DNA from 2 places in the Streptomyces sp. HUAS TT11 genome. Region 1 is predicted to be linked to the other one. Evidence: predicted binding sites of a transcription regulator. Region 1 holds the regulator's gene; the other holds the start of a gene.
What was found. The regulator HspR, encoded in region 1, represses chaperone genes until heat shock. The targets are predictions, from matches to a motif close to TTGAGNNNNNNNNNCTCAA.
Positions count from the first base shown of each region.

Region 1 (9,975 bases):
TTCAAGTCCGTCGCCGAGTCCCTGGAGACGGTCGCGGCGAAGATGGGTCTGCAGCAGTTCGGCAAGGAGGGCGAGCCCTTCGACCCGACGATCCACGAGGCCCTGATGCACTCGTACGCGCCGGACGTCACCGAGACGACGTGCGTGGCGATTCTGCAGCCCGGGTATCGCTTCGGCGAGCGCACCATCCGCCCCGCGCGGGTGGCCGTGGCCGAGCCGCAGCCGGGGGCGCAGACGGTCAAGGCCGAGGAGACGAGCGAGGCGGGCGACGACAAGGAGAGCGGTGGCCCGGACGAGGGCTGACGTGATCGACAGGGGAGTCCGTACCGGGCTCCCCACGGAAAACAACGCCGAACGGAAGGAGGGGCGTCGGGGATGAGTACCAAGGACTTCATCGAGAAGGACTACTACAAGGTCCTCGGCGTCCCCAAGGACGCCACCGAGGCCGAGATCAAGAAGGCGTACCGGAAGCTCGCCCGCGAGTTCCATCCGGACGCCAACAAGGGCAACGCCAAGGCGGAGGAACGTTTCAAGGAGATCTCCGAGGCGAACGACATCCTCGGCGACCCCAAGAAGCGCAAGGAGTACGACGAGGCGCGCGCCCTCTTCGGCAACGGCGGCTTCCGTCCCGGTCCCGGGGCCGGAGGATCGTTCAACTTCGACCTGGGCGACCTCTTCGGCGGTCAGGGCGGCAGCGCCGGGGGGAACTTCGGCGGCGGCATCGGTGACGTCTTCGGGGGCCTGTTCAACCGCGGCGGCGGCGCGGGCACGCGCACGCAGCCGAGGCGCGGCCAGGACATCGAGTCCGAGGTCACGCTCAGCTTCATGGAGGCGGTGGACGGCGCGACCGTTCCACTGCGCATGTCCTCGCAGGCGCCGTGCAAGGCCTGCTCGGGCACCGGCGACAAGAACGGCACGCCGCGGGTGTGCCCGACCTGTGTCGGCACCGGCCAGGTGGCGCGCGGCTCCGGCGGCGGATTCTCGCTGACGGATCCCTGCCCGGACTGCAAGGGCCGCGGACTCATCGCCGAGCATCCCTGTATGGAGTGCAAGGGCAGCGGCCGGGCGAAGTCGTCCCGGACGATGCAGGTCCGCATCCCGGCGGGCGTCACGGACGGGCAGCGCATCCGGCTGCGCGGCAAGGGCGGCCCCGGCGAGCGGGGCGGCCCGGCCGGCGACCTGTATGTCGTCGTGCACGTGGACGCGCACCCCGTCTTCGGCCGCAAGGGCGACAACCTGACGGTGACCGTGCCCGTGACGTTCACGGAGGCGGCGCTCGGCGGCGACATCAGGGTCCCCACCCTCGGCGGACCCGCGGTCACGCTGAAGCTGCCCCCGGGCACGCCCAACGGGCGCACCCTGCGCGCCCGCGGCAAGGGCGCGGTCCGCAAGGACGGCACTCGCGGCGACCTGCTGGTCACCGTCGAGGTGAGTGTTCCGAAGGACCTGTCGGGGAAGGCTCGTGACGCCCTGGAGGCGTATCGCGAGGCGACCGCGGGCGAGGACCCGCGGGCGGAGCTGTTCCAGGCGGCGAAGGGAGCATGAGGAGATGGACGGCCGTCGACGCAACCCGTACGAACTGACCGAGGAGACCCCGGTCTACGTCATCTCGGTGGCGGCCCAGCTCTCCGGCCTGCACCCGCAGACGCTGCGCCAGTACGACCGTCTGGGGCTCGTCTCCCCGGACCGCACGGCCGGCCGGGGCCGGCGCTACTCGGCCCGCGACATCGAACTGCTCCGTCAGGTGCAGCAGTTGTCGCAGGACGAGGGCATCAACCTCGCCGGCATCAAGCGGATCATCGAGCTGGAGAACCAGGTCGCCGCGCTCCAGTCCCGGGTAGCGGAGCTTCAGGCCGCGCTCGACGGCGCGGCGGCGACGATGCGGCAGCGCGAGGCCGCGGTACACGCCTCGTACCGCCGTGACCTGGTGCCGTACCAGGAAGTGCAGCAGACCAGCGCGCTGGTCGTGTGGCGGCCCAAGCGGCAGCAGCAGTCCGACTGACATCACGCCGAAGGGGCGGCACCGGAGACATCTCCGGTGCCGCCCCTTCGCGCGTGGCCGGAGTCAGTGGTCCCAGATGCCGTAGGCGGCGGTCCGCCCGGCCACCTCGGCTCCCGAAGAGTCCGTGAAGACGACGCGGTAGTAGTACAGGCCGAGCCGGTCATCGTGGACGGTGGTGTCCATGTAGGAGTTGCGGTCGCCGACCCGGCCCGCGACGAGTGTGGTCCAGGCCCCCTGGGCCGCATCCCAGCGGTCCACGCGGTAGCCGGCCAGTACGGAGCAGTCGCCGAGGCCCGAGCTCGCGGAACAGTCGACGGACAGATCCGGGTACAGGTCCCCGCGGATCTCGGCGCCGGTCCAGCCGGGCGGCCGGGTGTCGGGGAGGGTCACCGGGACATCGGTGGTGTGGAAGAAGCCGGGCTCCATGCCGTCGTACAGACCGTGGCCGTCCGTCGCGGCCACCCGGTAGACGTGGGTGGCGCCGTCCGGGACCGTCGGGCAGAGGATCTCGGTCGCCCGGGAGTCGGTGGTCCAGCAGTTCTTCTCCCAGACCGTCTCGCCGGTCTCCGGGTCGACGGTGCCCTGCCAGACGTAGTAGCCGGTGACGTCGTCGTCGGCGGGCGGCTCCCAGGTCAGCCGGACGCCGAGCGGGACCGTCTGCGCGGTCGGGTTCCCGACCGGTGCCGGGCGCCGTGTGTCCGGCGTGGTCGCCGTGGCGACCGGACCGGGCTGCGACACGTGCCCGTACGGGTCGATCGTCACGATCCGGTACTCGTACGTCGTCTCGGACTCGCCGGAGACGTCCCAGCAGGTGCCGTTGATCTGCGTGGCGCCCGCGTACGCGGGGGCGTCGTCACCCGCCCAGGTCAGATACGTGGAGGGTGCCTCCAAGGGCTCGTCCCAAGGGCTGTTCGGCTTGCACCGGTCCACGACGGTGCTCCGGCCGGTCGCCGGGTCGGTGCGCACGATCCTGTAGGTGAGCAGCGGGTCTTCGTCGAAGGTCCATGGATCGGCGCTGCTCCATCTGATCATCACACCCTCGTCGAACCGCGTCGCGGTGGTGAGGAACGCCGGGACGGCCTCGGGCCGTTCGGCCATCGGCAGTGCGACCTCCACCGGGGCGGCGGCGTTGCCCCTCGCGTCCAGCGCGCGCACGGCGTACCGATAGGTGTCCGCGACCGCGAGCAGCCGGCGCGGCACGACATCGGTGTTCGTGGTGGTGCCGCCGCCGGGGAGGGCGTCCAGATAGCCGCCGGTCGCCGGGTCGTACTGGAGGACCTGGTAGGAGGCGGCTCCGCCGACGCGGGACCACACCAGGTGGGGTACGCCCGACCGGTACGCCACCCGGGCGTCGGCTGCCGTCGCCGGAGGGGTCCTGTCCGAGGTGGTGAACGTGGTGGCGGCCGAGTACGCGGACCAGTTGCCTGCCGCGTCCCGGGCCCGGCCCCGGTAGGTGACCTGGCTGCCGTCGGCGGGGTACCCGGTGTCGCAGATCGCGCCCTTGGCACCGGAGTACACGGTGGACCAGGTCTTGGTGACCGGGTTCTGCCGCTGCAACTCGTACAGGACGATGTCGGCCGCGTTGGCCGCAGGGGTGACGAGTTCGGGCCCCGCGTAGGGCTGGTCGTTCGGGCAGGCGTCCATCTCGACGAACGGCGCTGCGGGGGGCGTCCTGTCGACGGTCGTGACGGGCCGGTCGGCGGTGCCGCCCGACTCGTTGCCCGCCTTGTCGCGGGCGCGGACCTCGTAGTAGAAGACCTGGCCGGTCGCCGGGGGCGTGTCGGTGTACGTCGTCGACGTCGTCGTGGTCAGCCTCGCCCAGCTGGTGCTGCCCTTCAGCCGGCGGTAGACGCGGTAGCCGGCGAGGTCCATCTCCTTGTTCCTCGCCCAGGAGACCTTCGTCCTGCGGGCGGTCCTGTCGTAGGCGACCGCGGTGCCCGCCGGGGTCAGCGGCCGGACCTTGTCCACGGTGGCGGAAGTCCGCGGCACGTAGGTGAACTTGACGTCGGCCCTGCCGGTCCAGTTCACGTAGTCGATCCGCAGGGTGTGCACGCCCTTGGGAAGGGTGAGATTGAGGTTCTTCGAGCGTGAACCGGACGTGTTCGACCAGAGGTTCACCTTGCGGACGCCGTCCAGGTAGACCCGGATTCCGTCCGTCCCGGCCGCGGTGAAGGCGAACGGGCCGCCCGATCCGAAGTCCCGGGTGACGGTCCAGCGGACGCCGAAGCGGTCCGCCGGGAGTCCGGGGGCCGGGGCGCCCTTCCAGCTCTGGCCGACGGCGCTGTCGCAGTCGGTCCTTCTCGGTGTGCCGGACAGGCTCGTGTTCGCGAAGAACTGCCTCTTGAAGACCGGCGAAGCACAGGAGGTCGCGGCGGAGGCGGGAGCGGCCACGGTGGCGAGCAGGCTGCCCGCGGTGGCGAGCACGACGGCGGTGGCGGCCGCAGCTGTCGTGTGTCTTCTGGCTGGGTTCATTCGGCCCTCTGATCGAAGGAAGACGCGGAAGAGGCGTCCGTGATCACGACACGCGAGCCGGGCAACTGGTTGTACGGATCTTTGCGAACGGACGACCGGTGCTTTGCGTTCGGTGCCCGTCTCGTTGTTCCCGGGAACCCGAAACCGGTTCCTCGGTGCCCCAGTTGTGATCGATCGCCGATGATGTGGCGTCTCTACCGATGTGCCCGGTAATGGAGAGTTCGCGAAGAACTCCCGCGCGGCGACGGAGGACATGCGGGTCATCGTGCGGAACCGGCTCGCCGGCGATGCGGGTGCGTGGTGGACGGGTCGCCGGAGGGGTCCGATCGCCCGGCCGTCATGTGATGTAGATCACGTTTCGGTCGATCGTTGAACGTCTTTAATCTTCAAGGAAGTTGACGGAACGTCGGTTTCCCGATCCACGCAGGTCGGAGCTCAAAACTCCACCCCGCGAAGGTTCGGCAACGGCTCGCGCACTACACTTTCTTTGGTTTCACGTGACTTCCACACGGGGGCTGTTGCCATCTCGTTAACCGGTACTCCTTGACGCTGCATACCGTCGCCGCGTTGGCTTTCAGCCACCTGGGTCGCAATGCTGCTCCCTCGCCCGGAAGGCACCTGATGTGAACGCTCGTACCACCCGTAGGACCGCTGTGCGTCGTACCGCCATGGCCCTGGCCGCCTCGGTGTCGGCCGTCTCGCTCGCCGCGTGCGGCGTCATCGACGGAGTCGGCGGCGGCAGCAGCTCCACGACCCCGAAGAAGGGCAACGACATCACGGTGGGTCTCCTTCTGCCCGAGACGGACAACCCGCGGTACGAAGACTTCGACCGTCCCATCATCGAGCGGCAGGTGAAGTCCCTCACCCACGGCCAGGGCAAGGTCGTCTCCGAGAACGCCGGCGCGGACGCGGCCAAGCAGAGCCAGCAGCTCGAGCAGATGATCGCCGAGAAGGTGGACGTGCTCCTGGTGGACGCGGTGGACTCCAAGGCCATCGAGCCCGGTGTGCAGAAGGCGAAGGACGCGGGTATCCCGGTCATCGCCTACGACCGTCTCGCGCAGGGCCCGATCGACGCGTACATCTCCTTCGACAACGAACTGGTCGGCCAGGTGCAGGGCCGCGCGCTCGTCGAGAAGCTCGGCGCCAAGGCCTCCGGCAGCACGATCGTCATGATGAACGGCTCGCCCACCGACCCGAACGCCGCGCAGTTCAAGGCGGGTGCGCTGAGCGAGCTCCAGGACAAGGTGAAGATCCCCAAGGCGGGGGAGTTCGACACCAAGGACTGGAAGCCGGAGAACGCCAAGGCCAACATGGTCCAGGCGATCCAGGCCATCGGGCTCAGCAACATCGCCGGTGTCTACTCCGCGAACGACGGCATGGCGGGCGCCGTCATCGAAGCGCTGAAGGACGCGGGCGTCACCAAGATGCCGCCGGTGACCGGGCAGGACGCGGCGCTGGAAGCGGTGCAGCGGATCATCTCGGGCGAGCAGTACATGAGTGTGTACAAGTCGTACCCGGAGGAGGCGAACAACGCCGCGGAGATGGCGGTCGCCAAGGTCCAGGGCCGCTCCATCGAGTTCGACGCGCTGACCCGCGACAAGGTCGACAGCCCGACGACGAAGAACATCCCCTCGATGCTGGTGCCGGTGGTCGCGCTCACCACGGACAACATCAAGGACACGGTGATCCAGGACGGCATTTACACCGTCAAGCAGATCTGCACCGACAAGTACAAGGCGGCCTGCGCGGCGGCCGGTCTGCACTGACCCTCCGGGCGGGCGGGTGTCACCGCCCGCCCGTCCGAGGCGTTCCCACACCTGAACTCCACCGCCGCACCTGGCGATCCCCCGGGCGCCGTGTCCTCCACGGCCCCGTGCGGTGGCCTCGTGGAGGTCGCGGCCGTCCGCCGCGAGCACACTCCTCTGCCCGCCCTCGAGGCGCGGCGGTCATGACCCGGCCCGGGCCGTCCGGGCGCGCACCGAGTTCGTCCGGTCGATCGGCCGCGGCCCCGGCGGCGGCGCAGAGGTGGTCGCGCCCGTCCCCGCGGACGAACCCGCATCCGTACCGCTGCCGTTGCGCGACGGATCGGACATGTGCACCATCGCCCGAGGTCAAGTGCCCTACGTCACACGTCGATCGCTTCGGCGTGCGCGGAAACTCCCACCGTCGCGCGAGGCGGGGTCCCTCATCCACCGTCAGCTTGGTGCAGCGGAAGTTCCGGAGGTGGGGAGGATACGGCGGATTCCGGGGCATTCACGGGCGTTGAGGCGCAGGAACTTGTTGCGGAGGCGGGCGGTGCCGCGCATAGTTGCGCTGCGAAGGCGTGCGGGACGCGGCACGGAGGGTGAGCGCCGGGACGTCGCTGGTGAGCCGCATCGCTCAGGACGCTGGGGCCAGGAGTCGGAGCCAGGGGTGGAAGATGGCCGGGCACGGGACGGACGCGCATCCACACGGCGCTGACCGACTCTGCGAAGCGGGGAACCGCGTGTACTCCCGGGCCGTTCGCCGGGGCCGGGTGTCCCGCGCCGACGCCGGGCCGGTGCCGTGCCTGCTGGAGCTCGCGCTGCTGCATCCCGACCCCGACGACATGGACTGGCTGGTGCCGACCTCCCCGCAGGAGGTCATGACCCGACTGCTGCGCAGCGTGCACGAGGAGGTCAGCGCGAGCCAGGCGCGGGTCGGGACGGCGGTGGCCGCGGTCGAGTGGTACGCCGGGCTCGGCGGCCGCGAGCAGGGGTCCGTGGAGGGCGTGGCCATCCGCGTGCTGGACGGGCTGCCGAGGATCAGGGCGGCCATGGACGAGGCGACGGAGCAGTGCACGGCCGAGGTGCTGACGGTCCAGCCGGGCGGCATCCGCCGGGAGGACGAGCTCTCCGAGGGGCTGCACCGGGCCCTGGAGATGCGCCGCCGGGGTGTGCGCATGCGTGATCTGTACACCCATGTCGCCCGGCACGGGCAGGGCCTGCGCAACTACATGGAGATGATGGGTGACGCGGCCGAGGCGCGCACTCTCGACGAGGTGCCGGAGCGGCTGATCCTCTTCGACCGCACGGTCGCCTTCGTCCCCGCGAACTCGGACCGCACCATCGCCCTGGAGCTGCGGCACCCGGCGGTGATCGACTATCTGGTGACCGCCTTCGAGCGCTTCTGGCGGCTGGCGATCCCGCTGACCTCGCCGCTCCCGGACACGGGTATCGACGGCATCACCCACCGGGAGCGCTCGATCGCCGCACTGCTCGCCGAGGGGCACCAGGACGCGGTGGTCGCCGAGCGTCTGGGCATCAGTGTCCGGACGTGCCGTGCGCACATCGCCCGGCTCTCGGAGACCCTGGGCGCGGCGAGCCGGACGCAGCTCGGGGTCCGTATCGCCCAGGTCGGCCTGGACGGCCCCACTCTCGCGGCCGAGCTGCTGCCGGTCACGGCACCCGGCGCCCTGGAGTCCTCGGGCGACCTGTGAGCCGTCCCGGCGGCGTCCCGCTGCCCTGCGCCGGCGGCGTGCCCGGCGGTGGGGTGTTCCGCGCTCCGGGCGGAGCCCGTGTCCCGCGCCTCCCGGCGGAGGGGCTCGACGGGCCCTGAAGCGGCCCTGAAGCGGCCCAGGACGGCTCAGGGCGGGCCGTGGGCGGTCCTGGGCCGGGACGGGCCGATCCGCCGCCACAGCCGCTCTGTGGCGGCGGATCGGCGCCGCCACAGCCGCTCTGTGGCGCGCTCAGCGGGCCGGCTCCCGCACGCCCGGAGGTTCAGTCGCCCTGCTCCAGGATCCCCGACTGCGCTATCAGGTAGCCGAGCTGGGCCCGGCTGCCGCTGCCCAGGGTGGCCGCGATCTTCGCTATGTGCGCCCGGCAGGTGCGCACGTTCATGCCCAGGCGGCGGGCGATCGCCTCGTCCACATGGCCCTCGATGAGGAGTTTGGCGATCGAGCGCTGCACTCCCGTGATGCCGTTGGGGTCCACGTCGTTGGGTACTTCCTCGGTCAGGGGGACCGCGCGTTCCCACAACCGCTCGAAGACCATGGCGAGGTACCGCACAAGGCCGGGGTGGCGCAGCTCCAGGGCCACGCTCCGGTCCTCGCTCGCCGGGATGAAGGCGACGGTCCGGTCGAAGATGATGAGCCGCTCGATCAGCTCCTGGAGCGTACGGACCTGGATCTTGCCGTCGGAGATCCGGTCCACGTAGGCGAGGGTGCTCTGGCTGTGCCGCGCCGTGTGCTGGTAGAGCGTGCGGATGCTGACCCCGCGGTCGGCGAGGGGCCGGTCGCGCTCCAGGGCCTCCATGAGGGTGTCGGCGGGACGCCCGCCCCCCGGCTGCACGGTCATCATCTCGCTGCGGCACTCCGCCGTGGCCGAGTTGAGCGCCGCGTTGATCCGGTCGAATCCCTCGAGCACCGTGATCGAATGGAGGCTCGCCTGAGGGCTCTGCGTGCTGATCGTGATGAACGGGTCGAAGGACTCGGTCAGCTCGATCGTCCGGCGCCGGCGGTCCTGTATCTCGCGCTCCAGCGGGTGCAGCCGCTGGGCGAGCGCGACGGACGGGGGAACCGGCCGCAGCCAGTTGGCGTCGTCCGGATCGGGGTGGAGCAGCGCGAACTCCAGGAGACACGGAGCGGGCTCCACCTCGGAACGTGTGATCCTTCCGGACCGGAGCGCGTTGGCATAAAGCCGTGCACCCTCGTCGCACAACTCGGTGACGCCGTGGGGATGTGTCGGTTTTGAGTTGTTCGTGGTCATTTCTCCACCCCCCAGGGTCATGAACGTGCAGGAACATGATGCATCGCCCCTGTGGCATTGACGTGCCTGAATGAGCCATCGTCTTGTGCTGCGGGGGAGAGGATTCCATCAAGTGAGGACGAAGCCGACTATGCGACCGAGATTGCTTGGTTCAGTGCTTGCAGCCGTCTTCTCCGCCGCAGCGGTCCTCGGTGTTCAGAGCGGCTCGGTTCCTGATCCCGGGCAGACCTCGTCGGTGGTCCGGTCGGACAGCGGCTGGAACGCCGTCCAGGCGGACAGCGGCTGGAACGCCATCCGGGCCGACAGCGGCTGGAACGTCGCCCCCTTCGACAGTGGCTGGAACGCGATCCAGGCGGACAGCGGCTGGAACGCCGTGCAGGCCGACAGCGGCTGGAACGTCGTCCCCGCCGACAGTGGCTGGAACGCGATCCAGGCGGACAGCGGCTGGAACGCCGTGCAGGCCGACAGCGGCTGGAACGCTCTCCCCGCGGACGCAGACGCATGACGATCCCTCCCGACGACCGCTCGTTCCGGCGCGAGATGGCCACCGCCTATCGCTCGGGCTGGCACTTCATCGACCTCGCGACCGCCATTCCCCACAGTGGCGACTCGCTGATGGTGACCGTCTTCGGTCAGCCGGTCGTCGTGACGCGGGACGAGGACGAGGACGTGCGGGCCTACCGGCTTCTGCGGCGGCCTCGGGGGGCGCCGCAGCCCGTGCGGTGCGCCATACGGTACGGAATGATCTTTGTGAACCTCGACCGGCGTGACCACCGG
Region 1 is NZ_CP196184.1:4,456,823-4,466,797, reverse strand. It holds gene grpE (nucleotide exchange factor GrpE) at 1-303, shown strand, start outside; gene dnaJ (molecular chaperone DnaJ) at 376-1,545, shown strand; gene ACSHXN_RS19955 (heat shock protein transcriptional repressor HspR) at 1,550-2,002, shown strand; gene ACSHXN_RS19950 (PA14 domain-containing protein) at 2,066-4,474, opposite strand; gene ACSHXN_RS19945 (sugar ABC transporter substrate-binding protein) at 5,128-6,240, shown strand; gene ACSHXN_RS19940 (helix-turn-helix transcriptional regulator) at 6,894-7,931, shown strand; gene ACSHXN_RS19935 (helix-turn-helix transcriptional regulator) at 8,212-9,198, opposite strand; gene ACSHXN_RS19930 (hypothetical protein) at 9,353-9,703, shown strand; gene ACSHXN_RS19925 (hypothetical protein) at 9,700-9,975, shown strand, end outside.

Region 2 (6,162 bases), 3.9 Mb from region 1:
TGGAGTAATCGTCATTACAACAGCACGAACAGCTACGCGGCTGGTTCGCCGGCCGCCTGCCCGACGACCTCTTCGAGAGCCTGGTGGAGGTCGTCGTCGACCGCGAGGAGATCACCGTGGTCGGCCGTGTCCCCGAGCCGCGGCTCGCCGAGGGCGCCTCGCCCGCCGAGAGGGAGGCGGCGATCGGGGCCCGTGTCCAGGAGTTCCGTGAACGCACGCGCGAGGACCGGGTCGCGGTGGCGCGCGAGGCGGAGCACCGGTTCCGCAAGAAGGTCTCCTGGGGCGTGGAGTGCGGGGGTCAGCGTGCACTGTTCACGCACATCGCGGCTCCCGTGATGACCCGGCTGCGCCAGCCCGAGCGTCAGGTGCTGGACACGCTCATCGCCGGCGGGGTCGCCCGCAGCCGCAGCGACGCGCTCGCCTGGTGTGTGCGCCTGGTGCAGCGGCACACCGACGACTGGCTCTCGGAGTTGCGCGAGTCGCTGGAGCAGGTGCAGCGGGTGCGGGCCCAGGGACCCGACACGGAGTTCGGGGACCGACCGGCCGACGCACCCACCGAGGAGGAATGACCGGGGTCCGCTGTCACCACATACACCGGATCACCCCCGCGGGTCCCGGTGTTCGCCGCCGCCTCCGCCTCCGGCGGTCCGTTCCGCTCCCCCGCCCCTGCCGGAGGCGGGCGGGCCGGTGACCGTGACGCGCGCGGCACGCAGCAGCCGGTCACCGACCAGGTACCCGCGGCTCAGGATCTCGGTACAGGTCAGCCGCTCGGCTCCCGGCGCGACGACATGCGTCACCGCCTCGTGGCGTGTGGGGTCGAACGGCTCGTCCGCCTCCCCGAACGCCTTCAGGCCCAGAGACGCCAGCTGCGCCTCCAGGACGTCGGCGACGGCTTTGAGGCCCGGCGTCATGGACTCCTGACGACGGGCCCCTTCGACCGCGTCCAGGACGGGCAGCAGCGCCCGCAACACGTTCTCCGTGGCGATCTCGCGCACCGCCAGACGGTCGCGGCGGACCTGCTTGCGATAGTTGTCGTACTCGGCCTTCACCCGCTGCAGATCGGCGGTGCGCTCGTCCAGCAGACGGAGCAACTCCGGGCTCTGCGGCCGGCTCCGGTCCATGGTCAGCCCGCCTGCGAGGTGTTGTCGTCATCCACGATCTCGGCGTCCACGACGTCGTCCTCGGACCGGGCGCCGCCGCTCGCCGTGCCCTGCTCCGGCCCGGTGCCGCCCTCGGGGCGCGCCTGCTCGTACAGGGCGCTGCCGATCTTCTGCGCCGCGGCGGCGGCCTTGTCCATGGTCCGCCGGATCTCCGCGGTGTCCTCGCTCTTGAGCGCCTCCTTGAGTTCGCCGATGGCGCTCTCCGTCTCGCTCCTCGCGTCGGCGGGGATCCTGTCCCCGTTCTCACCGATGAGCTTCTCGGTCTGGTAGACAAGCTGCTCGGCCTGGTTGCGGGTCTCGGCGGCCTCCCGCCGCCTGCGGTCCTCCTCGGCGTGCTGCTCGGCCTCGCGGACCATGCGGTCGATGTCGTTCCTCGGCAGGGCCGAACCGCCCGTGACGGTCATCTTCTGCTCCTTGCCGGTGCCGAGGTCCTTCGCCGTGACGTGCATGATGCCGTTGGCGTCGATGTCGAAGGACACCTCGATCTGCGGCACACCGCGCGGCGCCGGCGGCAGACCGGTCAGCTCGAACATGCCGAGCTTCTTGTTGTACGCCGCGATCTCACGCTCGCCCTGGTAGACCTGGATCTGCACGGACGGCTGGTTGTCCTCGGCCGTGGTGAAGATCTCGGACCGCTTGGTCGGGATCGTGGTGTTGCGCTCGATCAGCTTGGTCATGATGCCGCCCTTGGTCTCGATACCGAGGGACAGCGGGGTCACGTCCAGCAGCAGGACGTCCTTGACCTCACCCTTGAGGACACCGGCCTGGAGCGAGGCGCCGACGGCGACGACCTCGTCCGGGTTCACACCCTTGTGCGGCTCCTTGCCGGTCAACTCCCGCACCAGCTCCGTCACCGCGGGCATCCGGGTCGACCCGCCCACGAGAATCACGTGGTCGATGTCCGACAGCTTGATCCCGGCATCCTTGATCGCCTGGTGGAACGGCCCCTTGGTGCGCTCCAGCAGATCGGCCGTGAGCTGCTGGAACTGCGCCCGGGTGAGCTTCTCCTCCAGATGCAGCGGGCCCTCCGAAGAGGCTGTGATGTAGGGCAGGTTGATCGAGGACTCGGTGGACGAGGACAGCTCGATCTTCGCCTTCTCGGCGGCCTCGCGCAGACGCTGCACGGCCATCTTGTCCTTCGCGAGGTCGACGCCGTACGCGTTCTTGAACTGCTGCACCAGATGGTCGACGACGCGCTGGTCCCAGTCGTCACCGCCGAGACGGGTGTCGCCGTTGGTGGCCTTCACCTCGATGACGCCCTCGCCCATCTCCAGCAGGGACACGTCGAACGTGCCGCCGCCGAGGTCGAAGACGAGGACCGTCTGGTCGTTCTCCTTGTCGAGGCCGTAGGCCAGGGCCGCCGCCGTCGGCTCGTTGATGATCCGCAGCACGTTCAGGCCGGCGATCTCACCGGCCTCCTTGGTGGCCTGTCGCTGGGCGTCGTCGAAATACGCCGGCACGGTGATCACGGCGTCGGTGACGTCTTCGCCCAGATACGCCTCCGCGTCCCGCTTCAGCTTCTGCAGCACCCGCGCGGAGATCTCCTGTGCGGTGTACTGCTTGCCGTCGACGGTGCCGCTCTCCGGGAAGCGCCAGGACGAGTCGCCCACGTGCCGCTTGACGGAGCGCGCGGTGCGCTCGATGTTGGTGACCGCCTGCCGCTTGGCGACCTCGCCGACCAGCACCTCGCCGCTCTTGGCGAAGGCCACGACCGACGGTGTGGTCCGGGCGCCTTCGGTGTTGGTGATCACGGTGGGCTCACCGCCCTCGAGGACCGAGACCACCGAGTTCGTGGTGCCGAGGTCGATACCGACCGGACGTGCCATGGGGCTCCTGCCTCCTCGCATCGTTCCTGTAGAGGTCCGCTCCGCGAGTACCCGCGCCGACGTCTTCACTGCAGGGCAGTGGAGCCGCTTCCGCGTTCCGCTGACTGCCTCTACTGCCTGAATAAAACTTGAGTTGCCTCTTGTCAAGTTTGACCATGGCTCCACGCGCAGCGGGGAGAACGCCCTGCTCGAGGCCGGACGCCGGGCCCCCCGCACTCCATCGGCCGGTGTGGATGAACCATCCATCGAGGCAACGGAAGCTGGATGGAACGTCCACTGGTGCGGTGCGTGCGGACGCGCCTAAAGTCTGCGAAACCCTTACGGACGGCCCACCACGCCCCGCACACCCTCGCGACGGCACGGGCCGGACCGGCCCACCGCGCCACGAACGCGCTCCGCCGCCCTTCCCCAGCAGGAGCTCCGTTGCCCGAGAACCCCGCCTCCCCCGCCGCCGCGCCCCCGTCCCTCACCGAGGTCGAGACCTACGGCGTCGAGCGCATCCCCGACGCGGACCGCACCGCGACGCCGTTCGATCTCTTCCGAGTCGCCTTCGGCGGCGCGAACACCTTCTCCACCTGTGTTCTGGGCGCCTTCCCGATCCTGTTCGGCCTCTCCTTCTGGCAGGGACTCGCCGCGACCCTCCTCGGTGTGGTCGTCGGCGCGCTGATCCTCTGCCCGATGGCGGTGTTCGGCCCGGTCAACGGCACGAACAACGCGGTCTCCTCCTCCGCCCACCTCGGTGTGCACGGCCGTGTGGTCGGCTCCTTCCTCTCCCTGCTCACGGCCGTCGCCTTCTTCTCGATCTCGGTGTGGAGCTCGGGCGACGCACTGGTCGGCGGCGCACACCGGCTCTTCGGCCTCGATCGCGGCAATCTGTCGTACGTCGTCGCCTACGCGCTCTTCGCCGGCCTGGTGCTCGCGGTGTGCGTGTACGGCTTCCGGTTCATGCTGTTCGTCAACAAGATCGCGGTGACCTCGGCGACCGTGCTCTTCCTGCTCGGGGCGATCGCCTTCGGCGGTGACTTCGACCCGTCGTACGCGGGCACCTTCACCGCCTCGGCCGATCCGGCGACGAAGGCGCTGTTCTGGCCGTCGTTCATCGGCGCCGCGCTGATCGTGCTGTCCAACCCGGTGTCCTTCGGCGCCTTCCTCGGCGACTGGTCGCGCTACATCCCCGCGCACACCCCGCGCCGCAAGGTGGTCACCGCCGCGTTCCTGTCGCAGATCGCGACGCTGCTGCCGTTCGTGTTCGGTCTCGCGACCGCCAGCATCATCGCCAAACAGGCGCCGAAGTACGTCGACCCTGCGGCCCCGGACTTCGTCGGGGGCCTGCTCGCCATCTCCCCGACCTGGTTCTTCCTTCCGGTATGTCTGCTGGCGCTCATCGGCGGCATGTCGACGGGCACGACGTCGCTGTACGGAACCGGGCTGGACTTCTCGTCGGTCTTCCCGCGGCTGTCGCGGGTGCAGGCGACGCTGGTCGTCGGCGTGCTGTCCATCGCGTTCATCTTCATCGGCCGATTCGGGCTGAACCTCGTGCAGTCGATCTCCACTTTTGCAACGATGATCATCACCTGTACCACTCCGTGGATGGTCGTGATGATGCTCGGCTTCTACACTCGGCGCGGCTGGTACGACCCGGACGCGCTTCAGGTCTTCAACCGCCGCCAGCGCGGCGGCCGTTACTGGTTCTCGCACGGCTGGAACTGGCGGGGCATGACCGCCTGGTGGGTCTCCGCCGTGATCGGTGTGCTGTTCACCGACATTCCCGGCCAGTTCGTCGGCCCCCTGGGCGACCTGGCGAACGGTGTCGACATCAGCCTGCCGCTGTCCCTGGCCGTCGCCGCGGTCCTGTTCCTGGCGCTGCTGAGGCTCTTCCCCGAGCCCCGGGCGGCATACGGACCGCACGGCGCGCGACTGGCCCGCACGGTCGAGTCGCCGGTGCCGCCGATCACCGGCCCCGGCGCCCGGGACGAGAAGGCCCCGGCGCTCGCGGTCGAGGGCGGCTGATGGACACCTGGCTCGACCTGTCGGTGCCCGTGGTCACCGGGATGCCCGTGTATCCCGGTGACCCGCAGGTCGAGGTGGAACGGGCGCTGCGCGTGGCCACGGACGGCGTCAACGTCCTCGCCCTGCACCTGGGTTCCCAGTCGGGCACCCATGTCGACGCGCCGTATCACGTGAACTCCGCCTGGCCCGCACTGGACGCGCTGCCGCTGGAGCGGTTCGCCGGTCCGGCGGTGGTGGCGGACGTACGGGGTCTGCGGGCCCGGGCGGCCGTCACCGCCGATTTGCTCGCGCCCGCGCTGAGCCTGCTGCGTCTGCAGCCGGGCGCGATCCTGCTGCTGGCCACGGGCTGGTCGGCGTACTGGGGCACCGACGCCTATCTGGAACACCCGTGGCTGACCCCGGAGGCCGCGCAGGCGATCGTCAACGCGGGCGTACGCACGATCGGGGTCGACGCGCTGAGTGTGGATCCCACGGGCAATGCGGACCTGCCCGCGCACCGCGTGCTGTGCGGCGCGGCCGGTGTGATCGCCGAGAACCTCACCGGCCTCGACCGCGTCCTCGCCGCACAGGAGACCGGCCGCCCGGTGGACGTGTTCCTGTTCCCGCTGCACCTGCCCGGCTCGGACGGCGCCCCGGTCCGAGCCGTGGCCCGGGTCGGGGGACCGACGAGGCAGGCGTAGTACGCCGTGCCGCCCGCCCGGGTCACCCGGTCGGGCGGGCGACCCCGCAGCGCATCGGCGCCCTCGCCCGGCCCCCTCGGCGTCCTCGGCGTCCTCGGCGCCGCGGTCCGGGCCGCGGCACCGGTCAGGGCCTGATCGTGCGGGCGATGTCCAGGGTCAGACGCTGCCAGGGGTCGCGTGGGTCCCGGGCCGTCAGTACCTGCACGCGTCGCAGGCGGTAGCGCAGCGACTGCGGGTGCAGATGCAGTGCTCGGGCCGCGGCCGTCGCCGACCCCGCGTCGATGTACGCGCTCAGCGCCTCCAGCAGATGGCGTTGTCCGGGGTCGGTCAGCGGCCCGAGGACGAGGCGGGCGATGTGGTCCGCGGTGGCGGCCGGATGCCCGGCGAGCAGAGCGAGCACGTGCGCGTCGGCATCGGTGAGAAGGCGGCCGGGCCGATGGGCGTGGTCGGGCGCCGTGTCGAGCGCGTCGGCGGCGAGCCGGTGGG
Region 2 is NZ_CP196184.1:8,400,973-8,407,134, reverse strand. It holds gene ACSHXN_RS37800 (hypothetical protein) at 57-569, shown strand; gene grpE (nucleotide exchange factor GrpE) at 600-1,121, opposite strand; gene dnaK (molecular chaperone DnaK) at 1,124-2,986, opposite strand; gene ACSHXN_RS37785 (purine-cytosine permease family protein) at 3,410-4,996, shown strand; gene ACSHXN_RS37780 (cyclase family protein) at 4,996-5,676, shown strand; gene ACSHXN_RS37775 (PucR family transcriptional regulator) at 5,801-6,162, opposite strand, start outside.
Region 2: a site for HspR is predicted at 3,115-3,133, ahead of dnaK (molecular chaperone DnaK). Genes of this name have one in related genera too.